4 regions of the Arthrobacter sp. UCD-GKA genome follow, and region 1 is predicted to be linked to each of the others. Evidence: riboswitches for the same ligand, from Rfam matches in the RefSeq annotation. Region 1 holds a riboswitch; each other region holds the start of a gene.
What was found. A riboswitch is a leader RNA that binds a small molecule or an ion and turns the genes downstream of it on or off. The one in region 1 is predicted to bind S-adenosylmethionine.
Positions count from the first base shown of each region.

Region 1 (5,275 bases):
CGCAGGACCGCGCGTTCGCGGACAATCTCGGCATAGAAGCCGGCGTTGGCGGCGGTGGGCACCGACTGGATGAGCGTGTGCAGGTAGGCCGGGCCGCCAATGCGGGTGATCTCGCCGCGCTTGGTCAGCAGGTCCGAGACGGTGACGGCGTCGGCGGGCTCCCCGCGGCCGTAAAGGTCGATGATGGCTTCGTAGATTGCCTCGTGTGCCGGGCGATAGAAATCGAGGCCTCGCAACACCTCGACGCAGTCAGCGATGGCGTCCTTGGAAAGCATCATGCCACCCAAGACGCTTTGCTCTGCTACAAGGTCCTGTGGTGGAGTGCGTCCATAGTCCGACCCTTGTGAATCGGAGCTGGTTTCGGTGCTGGCTAGCGACACGGGCTTTTCCCTTCAAGCTGCGCGGGTTCCCAGGTTTTCCGCTTCATTACCTTTCCAGTGTCTCAAGGAGCACGGACGATTCGTTAGGTCCAAGCTCACACGTGCCGCAAGGCACCACGAACCTGTGGAAATAGGTGGGGAACACTGTCACCATAGACCTGTTTTCCCCCAAACCCAACACGGTTATCCACAAGGCGTGTGGATAACCTGTGAACCTCGCGGCGTGTTGTGTGCACAGTCTGGGGAGAACGTTGTGGATTACACAAGATATTTGATTACTACAGGCTTCTGACTAGGGCTTATGCAATTCCACACCTGTGGATACAAACTAGTTATCCACATCCTCCACAGGCGTAAAAGTGGGTTATACATACAAAAACCCCGAGATTCCGCGGTTAATCCACCCCCGTTTCCAGAGTTACCCACAAGCTATCCACAGACACGCCGGAGCTCGCCACGGATCTGGGGATTACGGGCATTGATGCACATCACCAAGCCCTGACATACTGGGCCGCATGGCCGCCAACAAGACCGCACCGACACTCATTGATCCCCACGAGTTCATTGCGGCGGTGCCACACCCGACGCGGCGCGCTGACGCCGAGCTCCTGCTGGAGATGATGGAAGAGGCCAGCGGCCGGACCGCCACCATGTGGGGACCGACGATCGTCGGTTTCGGCACCTATCACTACAAATACGAGTCCGGCCGAGAGGGAGATGCGGCCGCCATCGGCTTTTCACCGCGTTCCTCCAATTTGGCCCTCTACGGGCTGACCAACGCACCGACGGCACCGGCTCTCCTGGCTCAGCTCGGCAAGCACAAGCGAGGAGCGGGCTGCCTGTACGTAAACAAGCTTGCCGATGTCGATGTCGAGGTCCTGGCCCGGCTGGCCCGCGACGGGTACCGGCACATGATGGACGTGGTCCATGTCCAGCCGCAGGGCTGAACACCGCATCAACGAAGAAGGCTCCCCGCCTACCGCTCCGAATCATGGGTTCGGGGTGGCGGGCGGGGAGCCCTCGCGTTTCGGTGGCCTTCAGGAGACCAGCTGCTGGGCCTCCAGGCGGCGGAAGGCCGAACCGTGGAACACCAACGGAGGATTGGTCTCGTCGTGCGTCTGGTGGCCGTGCACGCGCAGGAGCACCACGTGATGATCGCCGGCCGGGATCTCCTGCTCGATCGAGCAGTCGAGCCACAGGGTGGCGTCATGCAGGAACAGTGCGCCCTCGTCGGTCGAATCCAGGCGAAGCCCGGCAAAGCGGTCCCCGGACTTGGAGGCGATCTGTCGGCAGACGCCCTCGTTCTTTTCACTGAGCACCGAAACGCCGATGCGCCCGCTGGTGCGCACCAGCGGCCAGGTCTTCGAAGTGTTCTGGACCGCGAACATCACCAGCGGCGGATCCATGGATACGCCGACCGTGAACGACGAGGCCACGATTCCCTGCGGCTGCCCGTCGACGATGGCGCAGAGTGCGGCAATGCCGGATGGATGCTGGGCAAAGACGTTGCGCAGGGTATCTGGTGTGAGGTCAGAGGTGAGTGTCATGGTGCTCAATCCTTCGGCTTCGGCCCACCTTCGCTGCTGCGTGAAATGCACGCATGGAACAGCGAGGTGTGCGGTACTTGCCCCCGGGGTTCCGGTAGGCCGAATCATCACCTGGAGCACCCCACCACCGTGAGAGGGTTGCCGGCCAACAAGCCAGGGCTTGAACGTTGACGCTCTTGATTCACCACTAACGTTAGGAGAAATATTGCGACTCCGTCAAAGTTTGTTTCGACACACGAGGTCATGAAGCGTAAGAATCGAAGATCCTGCGATCATCTGGCGCGATGCGGACATCCGAGGGCGATCTTGGGGGCAGGTGGCCGTTCAGCCCACGTCCGAGGCACCCGTGTAGGTCGCATAGTCCGGGATTCCGGAGTTCTCATAGACCAGGATGGCCAGACCGCCTCCCGTCGCCTTGCTGTCGGCCAACCGCAGTCCCGCCGGCGCTCCGCCGTCGGGGAAGAGCCTCCGGCCGTGCCCCAGGACGACGGGAGCCACCACGAGCCGGAGTTCGTCGATCAGCCCCGCGGCGAGCAGCGATCCCGCGAGCCTGCCACTGCCGTGGATCTGCAGTTCCCTGCCGGGCCGTGCCTTGAGCTCCGCAACCCGGGCGGCAACGTCGCCGGAGAGGACCGTCGTCGGGTTCCAGGTTCCCTCGGCCAGCGTCTGCGAAGCGACGTACTTGGGCAGCGAATTCATCAGGGCGGTGAAAGGGTCGTCCGGGTCGGTGATTTGCGGCCAGTCCCGTGCGAAGGCCTCGTAGGTGCGGCGGCCCAGCAGCAGCCCGTCGGCCTGCGCCAGCCATTGCGCGGCCTGGTCGACGAACCCCGCATCCATGTGCGGGACGAACCATCCGCCCTGCGTGAATCCGTCGGTGGTGTCTTCGTCGGGAGCCCCGGGGCCCTGGCAGACCCCGTCCAAGCTCACGAATTCGGTCAGTGTCAGTTTCATGCTCGTGCCTTCCTGTTGGAGCGGCCTGCAGGGTCCGTGGCCCGGGTCGGACTGCGGAACCGGTCGGCAGCGGTTTCCTGCCGCAAAGCTACGGGACGCCGGGGCCATGCGCCAGACCCCGGCCAGCCCGGTCCGCGGGGACTGGGGCCCGGGGCTGACCTTAAAGCACTGTGGACCCCGCCAACGGCGGGGTCCACAGTGGTTTGCCGTCAGCCAAGACGGCGGATGCGCAAGAAATTACTTCTTGGCGGCAACAACCTGCAGTGCAACGGTCGCGGAGACATCGGTGTGCAGACGCACGGTCGCCGAGTAGTTACCCGTCGACTTGATGTGATCGTTGATCTCGATGTTGCGCTTGTCGATCGAGCCCAAGCCAGCGGCTGCAACAGCCTTGGCAATGTCCTCGGTCTTCACGGTGCCGAAGAGGCGACCGGTAGCGCCGGCCTTGACGGTCAGCTTGACCGGCTTGGCCGAGATCGAAGCGGCAAGTGCCTGTGCTTCTTCCAGGGAAGCAACGGCGCGAGCAGCACGGGCGGCCTTGATCGACTCAACCTGCTTCTCACCGCCCTTGCTCCAGGTGATGGCGAAGGCGCGCGGGAGAAGGTAGTTACGTGCGTAACCGGTCTTCACCTCGACGACGTCGCCTGCGGCACCAAGGCCGGTAACTTCGTGGGTCAGAATGAGCTTTGCCATGTTGGTATACCTTCCTTAGCCGCGGCCAGCGCCGGAGTAAGGCAGCAATGCCACTTCGCGCGCGTTCTTGATGGCCTGTGCGATCTTGCGCTGTTCCTGTACGGAAACGCCGGTAACGCGACGGGCACGGATCTTTCCGCGATCCGAAATGAACTTGCGCAGCAATGCTACGTCCTTGTAGTCGATGACAGTGATGTCAGCGGCCTTCAAGGGGTTGGACTTTGGTTTGGGCTTACGGAGTTCAGCCTTAGCCATCGTGGAGCTCCTTTATCAGGTGGAGCCCGCAGAATTTTCTGCGGGATGGTGAATAAATTTGTTTAGAAAGGTGGTTCGTCGGAACCCGGGTTGCCCCATCCGCCGTTGTTTCCTCCGGCAGGAGCTCCCCATGGATCGGCCGCGGGTGCATTCCAGCCGCCACCGGTGTTTCCGCCTGCGTTGCCGCCGCCGAATCCACCGCCGCCGCCTTGGTTGCCGCCGCCGAATCCACCGGCGTTAGCGCCGGCGTTCTGCTGTTGACCACCAAAGCCACCACCGCCACCGCCGGAGCGCTGGGTACGGGTGACCTTTGCGGAGGCGTAACGCAGCGACGGGCCGATTTCATCGACCTCGAGCTCGGTGACGTTACGCTTTTCGCCTTCCTTGGTTTCGTAGGAACGCGACTTGAGGCGGCCCTGGGCGATGACGCGCATGCCCTTGGTCAACGTCTCAGCGACGTTTTCGGCAGCCTCACGCCACACCGACGCACGGAGGAACAGCGTGTCGCCGTCCTTCCATTCATTGGTCTGGCGGTCGAAGGTTCGCGGGGTCGATGCAATGGTGAAGTTCGCCACGGCCGATCCTGACGGGGTGAAACGCAGTTCCGGGTCAGCGGTCAAATTACCAATAACCGTAATGACTGTCTCGCCTGCCATTGGAGCCTCCTAAAGTGTTGTTCTACGAAGATCGAAGAGCAGAATTACTCTGCAACGACCTTTGCCTCTTCCGGGCGGGTGATCTTGGTGCGCATGATGGTCTCATTGAGGCCCAGCTGGCGGTCAAGCTCTGCGGAAGTAGCGGGGGTGGCGGTGAAGTTAACTACCGCGTAAATGGCCTCATTCTTCTTCTGAATGTCGTAGGCCAGGCGGCGACGGCCCCAGATGTCAACGTTCTCGATGGTTCCACCATCGTTACGGACAACGTCCAGGAACTTACCGAGGGTTGGTTCAACGGTTCGCTCGTCGACCTCGGGGTCGATCAGCACCATCAATTCATAAGCACGCATGTGAACCCACCTCCTTTGGGCTAAACGGTCACGGCATTTCCGCAACAGGAGGTTCTTTGCATTTGCTGTCGCCGCAACCCGATTGCCGGGCGCGGCAGAAACAGCCTCAACCATTCTAGCGGAAAACCAGGGATTCTCCCGACCGTGTCCGGTGCGGTGCATCACGCCCTTCGCGCGGGCCCTCAGCCCAATCCATCAACACGCAGCAACGCGCCCAGTCGGGCGTCAAAGACCGGGGCAAGGGTGCGGATGTAGGTGTCCGAGACATGGTGCTTGTCCCGATACACCAGCACGTTGCCGATCACCGCCGGGCAGAATCCGTCCGCGCAGAACTGGTCGGAGAAATCCAGCACGTCGACGCGTGGTTCGCGTGCTGCAGCGGCACGGGTGGTGTCGTTGGCCTCGAAGGCCTTGGTCTCCGGGGCCCCGCAGGACACCAGGTC
Region 1 is NZ_MOLR01000003.1:75,215-80,489, reverse strand. It holds gene dnaB (replicative DNA helicase) at 1-380, opposite strand, end outside; gene BLJ79_RS05420 (DUF1801 domain-containing protein) at 896-1,327, shown strand; gene BLJ79_RS05415 (flavin reductase family protein) at 1,418-1,927, opposite strand; SAM riboswitch class IV at 1,996-2,109, opposite strand; gene BLJ79_RS05410 (dihydrofolate reductase family protein) at 2,252-2,878, opposite strand; gene rplI (50S ribosomal protein L9) at 3,116-3,571, opposite strand; gene rpsR (30S ribosomal protein S18) at 3,587-3,826, opposite strand; gene BLJ79_RS05395 (single-stranded DNA-binding protein) at 3,889-4,482, opposite strand; gene rpsF (30S ribosomal protein S6) at 4,527-4,832, opposite strand; gene BLJ79_RS05385 (acyltransferase family protein) at 5,015-5,275, opposite strand, start outside.

Region 2 (5,275 bases), on a different contig from region 1:
CCAGGTGGTCGGTGCCGAACCAGTGTTCGGCACCGGGTGCCTGGAACTTCTGTGCGGGCACTCCGCTGATGGGGTCGAATCCGCTGAACAGCGCCGGAAACAGCGCCCAGCCCAGGACCATGGCCAGCGGTGCGCAGGTGAGCCAGAAGGCGGGGGAAAGAAGGGCGCCGGCCTTCTTCTTCGGCGCGGCAGCCGCGTCCACCTTGAGGGGTGCAACGGCCGGGACGTTGTCCTGGACCTCGGCCCGGGTCAACGGTTCGTCTAGTTTGATGCTCATGGTGTTCTCCGTTCGTTCCTAGGCCACAAGTGCGCGCGGTGCCCCGTGCGTTCCACTCTTGAGGATCCGCGGATCCAGCAGCGGGTAAAGCAGGTCGACCACCAGGTTCACCACGACGAATGCCGTGGCCGTGAGCAGCACGAGTCCCTGGACCAGGGCAACGTCCTGCGCCGTGACCGACTGCAGCACGACCTGGCCCAGGCCCGAGCGGGCGAACACCGTCTCGGTGATGACGGATCCGGCCAGCAGCGTTCCCACGGTGATCCCGCTGACGGTCATGGCCGGGGCCGCGGCGTTCTTCAGGGTGTGGCGGAAGAAGATCCACGACGGCGAGGCACCCTTGGCGCGCAGCACGTCGATGAACGGCTGGGCGTGCACGTTGTCCACGCTCTTGAGCAGCACCTGGGCGATCGGGGCGGAGACGTGGATGGCCAGCACGAGCACCGGAACGGCGATCGAGGCGAAGGACCCGTCCGGGAACAGCGACATGATTCCCAACTTGATGGACAGCACCTGCAACAGCACCAGGCCCAGCCAGAACACCGGGACCGCAGCGAAGAGCGGCGGCAGGTTGAGCACCACCCGCTTCAGCCACGTGTTGCGTGCCAATGTGGCCGCCGCGACCAGCGCCACCGCGAAGATGACCGCGGTGACGAAGGCGCTGGAGGCCAGCACCAGCGTCGAGCCGACGACGGCGCCGATGCGTTCGCCGACCGGCTGGCCCGAGGCCAGCGAGTATCCGAAGTCCCCGGTGAAGAGGCCGACCAGTTGGCTGAAGTACTGCACGATCAACGGCTGGTCGTAGCCGTACTGCGCCTTCATGGCGGCAATGGTTGCCGGGTCGGCCGCAGCATCGGCTGAAAGGAAAATCGTTACCGGGTCATTGGGCAGCAGCTGCACGGCCAGGAAGACCAAGGTGTAGGCAAGCCAAATGACGAGCAAGGCTTGTCCGATGCGTCGCGCGATGTATGCGGCCATGGTTGGCTACTTTCCGGTCTTCCAGGCGCCCTGGAAGATCGGGGCGGTGCCGGAGGTGAATTCGACGTGTGCGTCGGAGTTGCCGCCGTAGACCTGGACTTCGTCCCACAGGACGAGGGACAGGGCCTTTTCGGTGACCAGCTGGCGCTGTTCCTCGGCGACCAGTTCCTTGTGCTCCGATTCGCTGGTGGCGGCACGTTCCTTGGCGAAGAGTGCGTTGAGCTCGGTGTCGGCGTTCAGCGTCTGGGTGTTGTTGGCCGGCCCGAAGACCGGGCCCAGTCCGCCGTAGGCAAACTGGCGGGTTCCGAAGAACTCGATGTTCTTATCGATCATGGCCGTGGCCAAGAATGTGTTGTCGGCGGCGCGGTTGATGAGCTTGACGCCGATTTCGCGCCACTGCTGCTCGATCAATTCGAAGGCAGGCTTGATGACGACGGAGTTGTTCGAGCTGGTGATGGTGAGTTCCAGCTTCTTGCCGTCCTTCTCGCGGAAACCGTCGGCTCCCACGACCCAGCCTGCCTCGTCGAGCAGGGCCTCGGACTTTTCCGGGTTGTAGGCCAGGTCCGCGGACAGGTCGATGAATCCGGGTGCCGCGTGGTTCAGGACCGAGTCGGCGATGACGTAGCTGTCGGAAAGCACGGTGTCCTTGATGGACTGGCGGTCGATTCCGACCTGGAGCGCTTGGCGCACCTTGGCATCGGCGAGCTTGCCGCTGCTGATGCGCACCGCTGCCATGTTGGTTGTCAGGTCGACGCCCTGGGCCGGAAGGACCTGGTCGCCGCTGCTCTTGAGCGCCTGCTCGTCCACGGGCTGGAGTCCGCGCACCAGGTCGACCTGGCCGGTTTGCACGGCGCCGGCCCGGTGGGCGACCTCGGGCAGGTACTTCACCACGAGCTTGTCCAGGTATGCGGCACCCTGGTTGGGGGCCGTTTCCGGCGCCCACTTGTAGTCGGCGCGCTTGGCGAAGGTGACTTCCTCGTCGGTCTTCTCGGATTCAAAGACGAACGGGCCGGATCCGACGATCTTGGCGATCGCCGACTGTCCGGCGTTGTCCAGCTTCAGCGTTGCCGGGGAAACCAGGCCCGCGGTGACCGAGGAAGTGGCCCGCAGGAAGTTGGCGTCCGCTGCCTTGAGCGTGACCTTGACCTGGTTCTTGCCCACCACTTCGGAGGACTTGTAGGAGGAGAAGTCGACGTTCGGTGCGACCTGCGCGTCCTTGATTCCCAACCCGAGCGCGTCGAGGTTTTCCTTCACGGCCTTGGCATCGAGCGGAGTTCCGTCGGAGAACGTCACGCCGTCCCGGATGGTGAAGGTGATTTCCGTCTGGTCCTTGTTTGCCTCGAAGTCGGAGGCGATCCAGCCCACGAGCTTTCCCGATTCCGTGTCGAAATAGGTCAGGCGGTCCAGCACGCTGTTGAGGACGTTGGACTTCTCGTAGAAGCGTGCGGCCTGGGTCTGCCAGTTGTTGATCGGGGTGACCTCCGCATAGACGAAGGTTCCTCCTTGGACCGGCTTGGTGCTGACCGGGCCGGCCGCGTTGCCCGTTGTCTGGGCTCCGGCCCCGCACGCGCTCAGTGCAAGGGTGGCGACGGAAAGGACCGTAAGGATCTTGACGCTGAGGCTGGCGCGAATACGTCGCTTGGCCGGTGGGTTGGTGTTGCCCATGAGTATTTCCCTCTCGGTTCACCCGAGGAACGCCGCGACATGGCTGGTCCATCGGATACCGCGTGTGGCATGACGGTATTCGGTGGACCGCGCAGAGTTTGGCTATCTCCATCGGTCCTGGCGGTAGCACCGGCTCCCCGTGACGGGAGTGGTTGCTGCGACGTCAACGAGCCAGGTCTCTCAGTCGCTCTGGATGGTGTGTGCCCGCAAGCGGCTGGTTGCCGGCTTCGAACACTTCAAGTGTGTTGCAGGATCTTCGATATGACCAAGGAGATGGACCCCGCGGTGAAACAAACCGACGCAATGGGTCGAGTTTGAGGATAAATCGCTTCACGCAGTGTCACAAGACCGATTGTGAAGCTTCGATTTTCGGCTGCTTGCGTCATCATCGCGTCATATTGATAATGACGCGCTGGACTCGGCGGCACTTCAGCGTCCGGCAAGACGCATTGCCGAGCACAACGGCCGAGTCTGGCAGTCCCCGGCGTCCCCAGGCTTTGCGTCCACGGCCACGGGGAACACCGAAGGATCCGTTCTGGCACCTCAAGGCCGCAAGATGAGCGACCCCGCCTGATCGCAAGGTTTTCCGGCGTTTGCCCAGGACTTTACGCTTAGGCCCCCCGTAATCGTAAAGTCCCATGCTTGGCCACCGCTTACGAGCAGCGGCCCAACGTATGCCAGTGCGCCCCGAACATGGTTGGATCGGTTCATGAAAAGCACGTTGTCGCAGCGCGCCAGGCATCGCAGGTTGCGCGTTCTGGGCATGCTCGCCGGCGGGGTCGCCGCCACGGCACTGACCGGCCTCCTGGGAGCCTGGGTTTATGCTCCGGCTGTTGGCTGGACAGTCGCCGCGCTGATTTATAACGCCTGGGTGTGGATCACCATTGCCCCCATGGACCATGCCCGCACCGCGGCCCACGCACAGGAGGAAGACCCGGGTTTCCAGACCACGGACCTGCTGATCCTCTTCGCGGCCATCGGTTCCCTGGCCGCGGTCGTGATGGTGATGGCCGGCAGCAGGGACCTTGCGGTAGGCGCCAGGTTGCCGTTGGCGCTGTTGGCACTGACCTGCACCGCGATGTCGTGGTTGATGGTCCATACGCTCTACACGCTGCACTACGCCATGATCTATTACGGCGGCACACCCGGCGGCATCGAATTCAACCAGGACGAGCGCCCGCAATACACGGACGTCGCCTACATGGCATTCAGCGTGGGCATGACCTACCAGGTCTCGGACACCAGCATCACCACGCGCGAAATGCGCTCGGCAGTCTTGCGCCACAGCCTGCTGGCTTTCCTTTTTGGCACCGGCATCCTGGCCACCACCATCAACCTGGTGGTCAGCCTGGCGGCTTAAATGACGTGGGGAGGCGACACACCATAGGTGCGCCGCCTCCCCAACCGGCAGGGGCAATCCCTTGCTATTGCCTACTTGACCTCGGCGTTCGAGAACCGGTAGTTTGCCGCGCGGTGCGAGTCCTGCACGCGGTCGCCCTTGCCGAAGAGCTTGTTGCGCAGCGTGCCCTCGACGTATTCGGTCGGGTAGGCGCCTCGGGCCTGCAGCTCGGGAACGATGAACTCCACGATGTCCTCGAAGGTCCCCGGGGTGATGGCGTAGGCCAGGTTGAACCCGTCCACGTCGGTGTCCTCGACCCACTCGATGAGCTTGTCGGCAACCTCGGTCGGCGAGCCGACGGTGATCGGTCCGAAGCCGCCAACGCCCACCCACTCGGCAAGCTGGCGGATCGTCCACGGCTTGCCCGAATCCCCGCTGGCCTGCTGGAACATCGCCACGGAGGACTGGATGGCGTTGGACTTCACGTTGTCGCCGATGACGTCGTCCGGGCCGTAGGTGGACAGGTCGACGCCCATCCACCCGGAGATCAGTGCAAGGGCGCCGTCGATGTCGGCGTAGGACTTGTAGTCCTCGAACTTGGCTTGCGCGGCGGCGGAATCCACGTCCGTGATGATGGTCTGCATGGTGTAGATGCGCACGTCGTGGCGTCCACGGCCGGCCGCCTCGGCGGCGTCGCGGATCTTGGTGACCGTGGCCTTGAGCATGTCCTTGGTGGGGCAGGTGACGAAGACTGCCTCGGCATTTGCCGCGGCGAACTTCATGCCGCGCGAGGAGGTTCCGGCCTGGAAGATCACCGGGGTGCGCTGCGGGCTGGGCTCGGTGATGGCGATGCCCGGAACCTTGAAGTACTTGCCCTCGTGGTTGATGTCGTGGACCTTGGACGGGTCGGTGAAGACGCCGCGCTCGGCGTCGCGAACCACTGCGTCTTCTTCCCAGGAACCCTCGAGCAGCTTGTACACGACCTCGAGGTATTCGTCGGCGTGGTTGTAGCGCTC
Region 2 is NZ_MOLR01000005.1:163,045-168,319, reverse strand. It holds gene BLJ79_RS10410 (ABC transporter permease) at 1-277, opposite strand, end outside; gene BLJ79_RS10405 (ABC transporter permease) at 296-1,255, opposite strand; gene BLJ79_RS10400 (ABC transporter substrate-binding protein) at 1,262-2,920, opposite strand; SAM riboswitch class I at 3,026-3,120, opposite strand; gene BLJ79_RS10395 (DUF1345 domain-containing protein) at 3,630-4,280, shown strand; gene BLJ79_RS10390 (LLM class flavin-dependent oxidoreductase) at 4,352-5,275, opposite strand, start outside.
Region 2: linked by a shared signal. The riboswitch ahead of BLJ79_RS10400 (ABC transporter substrate-binding protein) and the one ahead of BLJ79_RS05415 (flavin reductase family protein) in region 1 are both predicted to bind S-adenosylmethionine.

Region 3 (5,275 bases), on a different contig from region 1:
GTGGTGCCGTTGCCCGGCAGCGACAGGCCCAGGGCCTCGGTGAGGCAGTTCATCGAGTTGGCGGTGAACATGCCCGAGCAGGAACCGCAGGTGGGGCAGGCGTTTTCCTCGATGTTCAGCAGTTCCTCGTCGGAGACCGCATCGTTCACGGCGTCGGCGATGGCGGAGATCAGGTTCAGCCGCTTGCGCACGGTGCCGTCCACCAGCACCGCGGTGCCGCCCTCCATCGGGCCGCCGGAAACAAACACGGTGGGGATGTTCAGGCGCATGGCGGCCATCATCATTCCCGGGGTGATCTTGTCGCAGTTGGAGATGCAGATCAGGGCGTCGGCGCAGTGCGCGTTGACCATGTACTCGACGGAGTCGGCGATCAAGTCGCGGCTGGGCAGCGAGTACAGCATGCCGCTGTGGCCCATGGCGATCCCGTCGTCCACGGCGATGGTGTTGAACTCGCGCGGGATTCCGCCGGCCTCGATGATCGCGTCGGAGACGATGCGGCCCACCGGCTGGAGGTGGGTGTGGCCGGGGACGAATTCGGTGAAGCTGTTGGCGACGGCAATGATCGGCTTTCCGAAGTCGGAGCCCTTGACGCCGGCGGCGCGGAGCAGCGCGCGTGCTCCGACCATGTTGCGGCCATGGGTGACTGTTCGTGAACGTAATTCAGGCATGATCCAAGTCAACCAGCACCGTCCGCGCGGCGGAAGACGCTCCTAATACTAGTAGTGGCAGTGATAGATTTAGACGAATGAACGATGAACGCAGGCGGGAGCTGGGGCAGTTCCTGCGCGACAGGCGCGGCAACCTTGTCCGCGCGGAACTGGGGCTGCCGCCGATCGGGCGCAACCGCACGCTGGGCCTGCGCCGGGAGGAGATCGCCGCCTTCGCCGCGGTCAGCGTCACTTGGTACACCTGGCTCGAACAGGGGCGGGACATCAACGCCTCCCGCCAGGTGCTCGAATCCATCGCCCGCGTGCTCACCCTGACCTCGGCCGAAACGGCGTACCTGCTGGCCCTGGGCGGATACACCCCCGTCCCCGCCACCGAGGTCATGGCGATCGAGCAGGCACCGGACCACCTGCAACGGCTGCTCGACGCCTTTGACTTCCCGGCGTTCGCCGTCGCCCCGGACTGGGGCATCGCCGGCTGGAACCGCGCCTACGCGGGCCTCTACACGCGCATCGGCGCGGTGGGCCCGGAGGACCGGAACCTGCTCTGGCTGATTTTCACCGATCCGTACCTGCGCCAGATGCTGCCCGACTGGGAAGAAACCTCGCGGCACTTTGTCGCCGAGTTCCGTGCCGAGGCCGGTGCCCGCCTGGGATCGGCCGCCCACACAACACTGCTGAAGCGACTGGGAGAAGCCAGCGAACAATTCGCCAAGCTCTGGGCCGACCGCGGCGTGGAGCGCTTTGCCTCCCGGCAGCGCGTGTTCCTGCACCCGGCGGCCGGCGAGCTGGTCTTTGAGCAGCACCGACTGGTGCCCTCCGACGCCCCGGAACTGCACCTTGTGATGTACGTGCCGGTGCCCGGAACCCCGACCGGGGAGAAGATGCGCAAGCTCCTGGCGGACGAAACCTCCTGACTCCGCCCCGCGCCAAACCAAGGCGCGGACCGGGTCGCCGGCCACGGCGCCCGAGCCGTTCCGCACGCACCCCCTCCTGCCCATCCAGAGGTCCTGCCGCGCCCGGCAAATGAACCCCGCCGGCGGCTGCCTCATAGCCCGAATGCGGTAGCCCGGCCGCCGCTTGCCATCGCCTGCGGCCCCCGGCACTGCTCCCGCTGGCAGTGCCGCGGGACGTCACGGAAGCTTCACGGAAATTCCCCGGTCGTCATGCCCGATGCAAAAATCCTTGAAATTCAAGGGAAGCAGTCGAATTTCCTCCCGTAACAATGTGACCCCCACGGCGAGCGAAAATGACGCTGCGGGGTCATGTGAAGTGCTTTAACCATTCGTGACAGCCTGGCCGGCAGGGCCCTTGCATCAGTGGTTTCGGCAGGCCCAAGATGGATACATCAACCATCAAGAGCGGCTGAGAGATCTGGCTCGTTGACGCCGCAGCAACCATCGCCCGATGGAATTCCCCTTCCGGGGAATCCGATCGGCGAGGGTGCTAAGGCCAGAAGCGATGGAGCCGCTTTCAGCGTTCACTCACATCGCCGCAGGAAACCCGTGACGGGTGCCTGGGGCTTTTGTGGCGAGCCTTGAGGCCTCCCTCGTGTCGACGAGGAGTAATTTCAATGAGCATTGCACCGACGACGGCACCGCCGTCACTGTCCTACGAGCTGTACCCGCCGGTGAACCGCGATGCCTCCGAGGGTGTTTTCAACACCATCTCCGCATTGGAGTCCACGGATCCCGACTATGTGTCGGTGACGTACTCGGGGTCCCCTGCCCGCCGCAACGCGTCCCTGGAACTGATCGAGCACCTCATCCAAAACACCCGGCTGCGTCCGCTGGCGCACCTGACCTGTGTGGGGGAGAGCCGCGAATCGCTGCAGAACCTGATTCGCCACTTCATCTCCCTCGGGGTCCGGGGCGTGCTGGCCCTGCGCGGGGACCTGCCCACCGAGCCGCATCAATGGCGCGGGGAATTCCCCTTCGCCCGATACCTGATCGAACTGATCCGGGAGGTGGAGGCCGAGCACTCGGCAGCACTGGCCGGCGGGCGGCTGGGCGTGGGCGTTGCCGCCTACCCCATCCGGCACCCCGAATCCCCGTCCTTCGAGCATGACGTGGAGGTGCTGCTGGCCAAGGAACGCTCCGGGGCCAACTACGCCATCACCCAGGTGTACTTCCAGCCCGCGGAATACACACACCTCGTGGAGTCCGCCCGCCGGGCCGGGGTCACCATCCCGGTGATCCCCGGGGTCATCCCGCTGAACTCGCTGCGGCGCCTGAACCGGCTGGCGTCGATGACGGGGATTGCCCCGGATCCGATCCTGGCCCACGCCCTGGAAACCGCAAGCTCGGAGGCCGAACGCCACCGCATCGGCGTGGACGCCGCCGTCAACCTGGCCCGCAGGGCCTTCGACGACGGGGCACCGGGCGTGCACCTCTACACCTTCAACGACCACCGCGGCTCCCTCGACGTGATCGAGCAGCTCGAACTGCCACGGACCCGCGCCACCCTCACCAACGCCTGGGCCACCCGCGCAGCGGTCTGACCGGCACCGTCTTTCCAGCTTTCAGCAACGTCAACAACACCAAGGAGAAACACCATGTCGAAGCCAATCTTCCCCGCCGCCTCCATCCTCGGCTACCCGCGCATCGGGCCGAACCGCGAACTGAAAAAGGCCCTCGAGGCCCACTGGGCCCAAAAGACCGACGAGGCCACGCTGCACGCCGCTGCCCTGCAGCTGCAGAAGGCGAACCTTTCCAGGCTTGCCGCACTGGGCCTGAAGCCCGACGATGCCTCGCTGCCCGGCGACTTCGCCTACTACGACCAGGTCCTGGACGCCACCCTCGCCCTCTCGGCCCTGCCCACCCGCTTTGCCGACCTGGCCGACGCCAACGGCGCCATCGACACCGCCGCCTCCTTCGTCCTGGCCCGCGGCGACGAATCCCGCGCCCCGCAGGAAATGACCAAGTGGTTCGACACCAACTACCACTACCTGGTCCCGGAAATCGGCGAGACCACCCCGATCAGGGCCAACGCCACCGCACTGGTCGAATCCTTCACGGCGCACGCCGCCAACGGCACCACCATCCGCCCCACACTGGTCGGCCCCATCAGCTACCTGCTGCTGGCCAAGGCCGAGGACGGCGCAGCTCCGGGCTTCGACCCGCTGGCCCGTATCGATGAGGTCGTGGCAGCCTACGCGAAGATCCTCGCCGAGCTGTCCGCCGCCGGCGCACCGTGGGTGCAGCTGGACGAGCCGGGCCTGGTCACCGACCGCGGCGCCGAACTGGCGGTCCCCGGCGCGCTCGCCGAATCCGTCTACACCAAGCTGGCAATCGCCACTGCGCGCCCGGCGCTGCTGGTCACCTTCGGCTACGGCACCGCCGGGGATCCCGCCCGCCCGGGTACCACCCAGGGCCTGCTGGCCCGCGCCGGCGTCGAGGCCGTGCACGCCGATGTGGTCCGCGGCGCGCTGCCCACCGCCGAATTCCTCGGCGACCTAGCCGGTTCCACGCTCGTGGCCGGCATCGTGGATTCGCGCAACATCTGGCGCAACAACCTCTCCGCCTCGCTGGAGATCCTCAAGTCGCTGCGCACCGAGGTCGAGAAGGCCGACGGCACCCTGGCCGTGGGCACCGCCACCTCGCTGCAGCACGTCCCGCACGACGTCGCCCTGGAAGCAAACCTTCCGGCCCACCTTCCCGAATGGCTCGCCTTCGCCAACCAGAAGGTCGCCGAGGTCATCGCCCTGGCCAAGGGCATTTTCGAGGGCGAATCGGCGATCGCCGCGCAGCTCTCGGCCGCCGAGTCTGCCATCGCCCACCGTGCCGGATTCGCCGGGATCACCGTCGCCGCGGTGCGCGAGCGCCTGGCCAACCTGACCACCGCCGACTTCTCCCGCTCCGATGCGCAGACCCGCAAGGCCGCCCAGGAGGCCGCCCTGGAGCTGCCGCCGCTGCCGACCACCACCATCGGATCCTTCCCGCAGACCACCCAGGTCCGCGCCGCCCGCGCCGCCCACAAGGCCGGCACCCTGGATGACGCCGGATACGAGGGCTTCCTCAAGGAGGAAATCAACCGGGTGGTCGAGCTGCAGGAACGCCTGGGCCTGGATGTGCTGGTGCACGGCGAGGCCGAGCGCAACGACATGGTCCAGTACTTCGCCGAGAACTTCGACGGCTTCTCCGAGACCGAGAACGGCTGGGTGCAGTCCTACGGATCCCGGGCCACCCGCCCCTCGATCCTCTGGGGGGATGTCTCCCGCCCGGCGGCCTTCACCGTCCCGTGGATCTCCTACGCCGCCTCGCTGACCACCAAGCCGCTCAAGGGAATGCTCACCGGACCGGTCACCATCCTGGCCTGGAGCTTCATCCGCGACGATGCGCCGCTGGCCACCTCCGCCAACCAGGTGGCCCTGGCGCTGCGGGATGAGATCGCGGACCTGCAGGCCGCCGGGATTTCCATCATCCAGGTCGACGAGCCGGCGCTGCGCGAGCTGCTGCCTCTGCGCGCCGCGGACCAGCCCAAGTACCTGGGCTGGAGCGTGGATGCCTTCCGCCTGGCCACCGCCGGCGCGGTGGATGCCACCCAGATCCACACCCACCTGTGCTACTCGGAATTCGGCGAAATCATCGAGGCCATCGACGCGCTCGATG
Region 3 is NZ_MOLR01000010.1:71,723-76,997, reverse strand. It holds gene ilvD (dihydroxy-acid dehydratase) at 1-668, opposite strand, end outside; gene BLJ79_RS16975 (helix-turn-helix transcriptional regulator) at 746-1,582, shown strand; SAM riboswitch class I at 2,015-2,133, shown strand; gene BLJ79_RS16970 (methylenetetrahydrofolate reductase) at 2,239-3,165, shown strand; gene metE (5-methyltetrahydropteroyltriglutamate--homocysteine S-methyltransferase) at 3,220-5,275, shown strand, end outside.
Region 3: linked by a shared signal. The riboswitch ahead of BLJ79_RS16970 (methylenetetrahydrofolate reductase) and the one ahead of BLJ79_RS05415 (flavin reductase family protein) in region 1 are both predicted to bind S-adenosylmethionine.

Region 4 (5,275 bases), on a different contig from region 1:
GGGTTGTGCGATTCGCGTGTCGGCGGGTCCATGCGGCATGGCCGATCGTCGCGGCGATTGTCAGCACCACGCTGGCCAGCAGGCCGAATCCGAAGATAGCGGCATAGGAACCTGCCTCGGCCAGTGTTGCCGTGGCAAAGTTTCCTAGCGAGCCGCCCAGGAACAGCGATGCGGCGAACAGCGATACCGTCGTCGCGCGGGCCTGCGGTGCCACGTCCGTGGCCCAGCCCTGCATGGACGAGTGCATGACCGCGTTGGCCACGCCTATCAGGGTCGCCGTCACGGTGACCACCGCCGGGACCGGCCAGAGCATGGAGATCCCGCAGGCCAGCGCCAACACCGCGCCGCCGGCAAGGATCAGCCGGGTCCGGGAGAAGCGATGCACCAGGACCTTCATCGCGCGTGCCCCGAGAATGACGCCGACTGCATAGCCGGTGGCCAACAGCCCGGCCAACCCGATGCCCACGCCGGCGTGCTGCAGCGCCGGCACGATGTAGGTCAGGGCGCCGAGCAACACTGTGCCTTCCAGCAGGGCAATGGCATAGAGGCCAACCGCGGCGGGAGTGAAGGCTCGCCGCAGCCGGAACCGGCCTCGCACCGCCGGAGGAGCTTCCACCCTTGCCAGCGCCACCAGTATTGCCGCGGCCCCGAGGGCGGGAAGCCCGAAGACCAACCGCCAATCCACAAAGGTTGCAACGGCTCCGGCACCCAAGGTGGCCAAGGTTGCCCCGAGTGAGGAATAGATCTGCAGGTCCGAGAGTCCCCGTGCGCGGTCCGTCCCCTTCCGGGTGTCGCCCAGCAGCGTCAGCAGGGTCGGATAGAGCGCGCCGAACATGAAACCGGTGATTGAACGGACCACGAGCAACGGCAGGTATGCCATGAACAAGGTGCTCGTGACGGCTCCGACCGCGGCCCCGGCCAGCGCCAGCCGCAGCACCGCCAACCGGCCGAATCGGTCGCTGAGCAAGCCCCAGAGCGGTTGTCCAAGCGCGTAGAACAGCGAATAGGCGGCAACCAGCTGGACTGCCTGGGCCAGGGTGAGTTCGGTGACCGTGGCCAGGGCGACGAGCATCGGCGGGGTGGCGAAGCGGTCAAAAAATGCCAGGAAGCCGATGGACCTGAGCACCGGGTCGGGTATCGTCCCGGCCTCGACAGCGGATTCCTTGGCCACGTAGGCGCTCGCCACCTTCCCCACTCGTTCCCTTGCTATATGTAACCAGACGGGTGAAGCAGGGGATGACTTCGTGACGAGTCGAGGAAAACACCAAGCGCAGGAAACCATGAAGGTGGATTCCTGCGCTTGGGTTGATCGAATACGACAGGGATTCTGTAGACCGGATTCCTGGCCGCGCTCTCAGCGTCCGAACAACCGGCCCAGAAAACGGCGAACCCCGCCGCGGGAGCCCAAATGTCCCTCGAGCTCCCAAGGGCCCGCGGCCTCGTCGGACAGCCGTCCGTCCTCGCCGTAAAGCAGATGCTTGGTGCCAGGGCCGGGGATCTGGGCACCGGCGAGATTCGGAAGGCCGGGGCTTGACGCCGAACCATGCAGGGATGCCGGTCCCATCCGTGGAGTCCTGCCCTGGACGCTTTCCGGGCGGGAGAATATCTTTTTCATCGTCATCACCGGGTCCTTTGTCGGTACCTCAATTCTAGTTTTCTTCCCCGGCCCGGGGCAGGAAATCCGACAACATCTTTTGGCTGTCGAAGTGCACGTTCCCTGGGGACCCGCATCCGATGCACATGACTGGCGCCGTTCCACGCTGGTGTCGAAAGATCAAGGTTTCTTGCGGTTGATGACGCGTTGCCCCTGGCGAATGTCCGCCGGGGCAGGACCCGGGACGCGGGAAATGCCCCATGTGACCCCAGATGTCCGTGTTTGGTCCGCATGTGACGGACGGGTTCCGCCGGATCATGTCGGCTGCTTGAATCAAGGGGTACCCATCCAGAGCGGCCGAGAGACCTGGCTTGTCGACGCCGCAGCAAATCCACTCAGCAATGAGTGGATAGTGCTTCCGCCAGGATCGATGGAGATCGCGCAACTTCCCCTTCGGCCGGCAGTGCAGTGCCCGCTGGGAGGCGTTCATGTCGAATTCCATCCCCAACGCCGAAGGTGCCTGTAGGTTCGCGCCTCACACCGGAATCCCAACCACTTCGATCGATTTGCCGACACGACCAGGAGCCAAGCCATGACCACAACGTATCTGAACCGCAGCCGGCTAGAAGAGCTCTCGGCACGCTTCGCACCGCTCTTCGAACAGATTGCCGCCGGTGCCTCGGAGCGCGACAGCAGCCACTCTCTTCCCCGCGAACAGGTAGCGGGGTTGGCCGCTGCCGGGTTCGGCGCGGTGCGCGTGCCCGAATCCCACGGCGGGGCAGGGGCCACACTGCCCGAGCTCTTCGAGCTGCTGACCGAACTTGCGGCGGCGGACCCCAACATCACCCAGGCGCTGCGCGCGCACTTCGCCTTCGTGGAGGACCGGCTCGTTGCCGCACCCGGCGCGGAACGCGACATCTGGCTGGCGCGCTTCGCCGCCGGCGAGCTGGTCGGCAACTCCTGGACCGAGATCGGGACCGTCACCGTGGGCGAGGTGAACACCAAGGTCACCCCGGATGGCAACGGCGGGTTCGTGGTCAACGGGACCAAGTACTACTCGACCGGGTCGATCTACGCCGACTGGATCGACACCTACGCCCAGCGCACGGACACCGGAACCAGGGTCATCGCGGCGATCAACGCCCACCAGCCCGGCGTGCAGCTCGCGGACGACTGGGACGGATTCGGCCAGCGCACCACCGGCACCGGAACCTCCACGTTCACCGATGCCGTCGTTTCCGCCGAGAACCTCATCGAATTCGACACCCGGTTCAAGTACCAGACGGCGTTCTACCAGCAGGTGCTGCTCGCGGTGCTGGCCGGAACGGCGCGCGCCGTGGAACGCGAGTTCGCCGCGGAGCTTGCCGCGCGCAAGCGCACCTTCAGCCACGCGGCCGCCGAGGTGGCGGGGCAGGATCCGCAGTTGCTGCAAATCGTCGGAGAGGTGTCTGCCGCGGCCTTCGTCGCTTCCGGAGCGGTGGAACGCGTGGCCGCTTCCCTGCAGCGTGCCTACGAAACCGCCGTCGCGCTCCACTCCGGGGATGTCACCGAGCAGGAGGATGAGGCAGCCAACGATGCCGCGGAACTTGCCTCGGCGCAGGCCCAAGTGGCACTCACCCCGCTGGTGCTCAACGCGGTGACCCACGCCTTTGACGCGCTGGCGGCATCGGCCACCAGCACCGCCAAGAACCTGGACCGGCACTGGCGCAACGCCCGCACGGCCGGCAACCACAACCCCTGGGTCTACAAGGCCAGGCTGGTCGGGGACCACGCGGTCAACGGTTCGGTGCTGCCGCGGGTCTGGGCCATCGGGGCGTCGAAAAAGGCGTAGTCGGGCGGCGGGTCTTCGGGCTTAGCGCGACCAGTTGTAGGGCGTGGTTGTCGAGACCTTGAGCATGCCGGAGCGTTCCAGGATGGGCCTGGAATACTCCGTCGAATCGCTGTGGGCCAGCGTCTTGCCCGCCGCCAGTGCCGAGCGGGCCCGGGCTGCCGTCAGCGCACGGTAGATGCCGCGCCCGCGGTAAGCCGCGAGGGTGGCACCGCCCCAGAAGCCCGCGAAGTCGGTGTTCGGCACGGGCTCGAGCCGGCCGGCGCCAACCATGCGCCCGTCGGTTTCGGCGACCCACAGCTCCATGCCGTCGTTGCGCGCCAGGCGCGAGATGAGTGCTTCGGCAAGCCGGGTCTTGGCGGGGTCGCCGAAGGCTTCCTGGGCCATCGCGCTCATGGCGCGGACATCGGCATCGCTGCTGATCCGCCGCAACGCCACCCCTGCGGGCATGGGGACGTCGGTGCACAGGCCCGCGAGGGCCCCGATCATGATCGACTCGGGCTCGTCGGGCAGGAAGCCGTGCACCAGCAACGCCTCGTGCAACCCCGGGGCGCGGTCGTGGCCGCGGCTCTTCCACTCGACGCGGGTGATATCGGGATCGGCGCGGAAGTGGTCCAGCGCCTGGCCAACGAGTGCCGCGATGCGGCGCCCGTCCAGGTCCCCCAGGTCGCGGTAGGTGATGAAACCACGCCCGCCGGCGAAAGTCACCAGTCGCAGGGGGCCCAGCAGGTCGACCCGGATCGCGCTGGGTGTCTCGGCGTCCGTACGGAGCTGGTCGTCGTAGGCTTCGAGGTATTTCGCAAGTGCGCTCACCGGTTTCATGCTGTCAGTGCGGAAGGGCCGCCGCAACCCCCTCCGGGGTCCGTACGGTGGCCCGACATCCCAGCGGAGTGGCATCGGCCGGAGGAACCGCGAGGCAAAAATCCGCGGCCGCCGGCAGCGCGGAACCGCCCGTCCACCGCGCGGGACCCGGACGCATTGGGGGTGGCTCGCGGAACGCCGTTCCGGCAGGTGGCCCGCGACAAGAATTGCCCGAAACCTGCCTTTTGGCGTTTACTTCACCTCCCGATCGGGAAAAATGCTGGGAAGATCCCCGTTTCTTCGCGTACCCTGAAAATGTGAGCACCCCCACATGGAACCGGCCCGCAGCGCCGGAAAAGAGCATCCTGTCCCCGGAAGACGCCGAAGAGCTGGACCTCATTTCCCTGGGACGGCGAATTCGCCACCTGCGCAAGGCCAAGGCGATGACCCTCGACGATCTCTCGGCGGCCGTGGGGACGGCGCCCAGCCAGCTCTCGCTGATGGAAAACGGGAAGCGCGAACCCAAGCTGAGCATGCTCAAGTCGCTGGCTTCGGTCTTCGGCGTGGGGCTCGAGGAACTGCTCGGGGCCGAGCCGCCCACCAAGCGGGCGGCCCTGGAGATCGAACTCGAGCGTGCCCAGCGCGGCCCGCTCTACCAGGCACTGGGGTTGCCCAAGGTGCGCATTTCCTCGCGGCTGCCCATGGACGTGCTCGAATCCCTGGTCGGGTTGCAGGGCGAGCTGGAACGCCGGCTCAACGAGCAATCCGCAACGCCCGAGGAAGCCCGGCGCGCCAATGCCGAGCTGCGCGGGGAAATGCGCGAGCGCAACAACTACTACCCGGAGATCGAGAAGGAAGCGGCCAAGGTGCTCAAGGCCATCGGCCACGCCACCGGACCGCTCTCGCACCACGAGGTCGCGGACATCGCCTCGCACCTGGGCTTCTCGCTGCACAACGTCTCGGACCTGCCGCACTCCACCCGCTCGGTCACCGACCTGAAGAACATGCGGGTCTACCTCACCCAGTCCCAGCGTTCCGAGCATTCGACCCGC
Region 4 is NZ_MOLR01000005.1:259,061-264,335, forward strand. It holds gene BLJ79_RS10760 (MFS transporter) at 1-1,195, opposite strand, end outside; SAM riboswitch class I at 1,936-2,031, shown strand; gene BLJ79_RS10765 (acyl-CoA dehydrogenase family protein) at 2,187-3,425, shown strand; gene BLJ79_RS10770 (GNAT family N-acetyltransferase) at 3,447-4,244, opposite strand; gene BLJ79_RS10775 (helix-turn-helix transcriptional regulator) at 4,541-5,275, shown strand, end outside.
Region 4: linked by a shared signal. The riboswitch ahead of BLJ79_RS10765 (acyl-CoA dehydrogenase family protein) and the one ahead of BLJ79_RS05415 (flavin reductase family protein) in region 1 are both predicted to bind S-adenosylmethionine.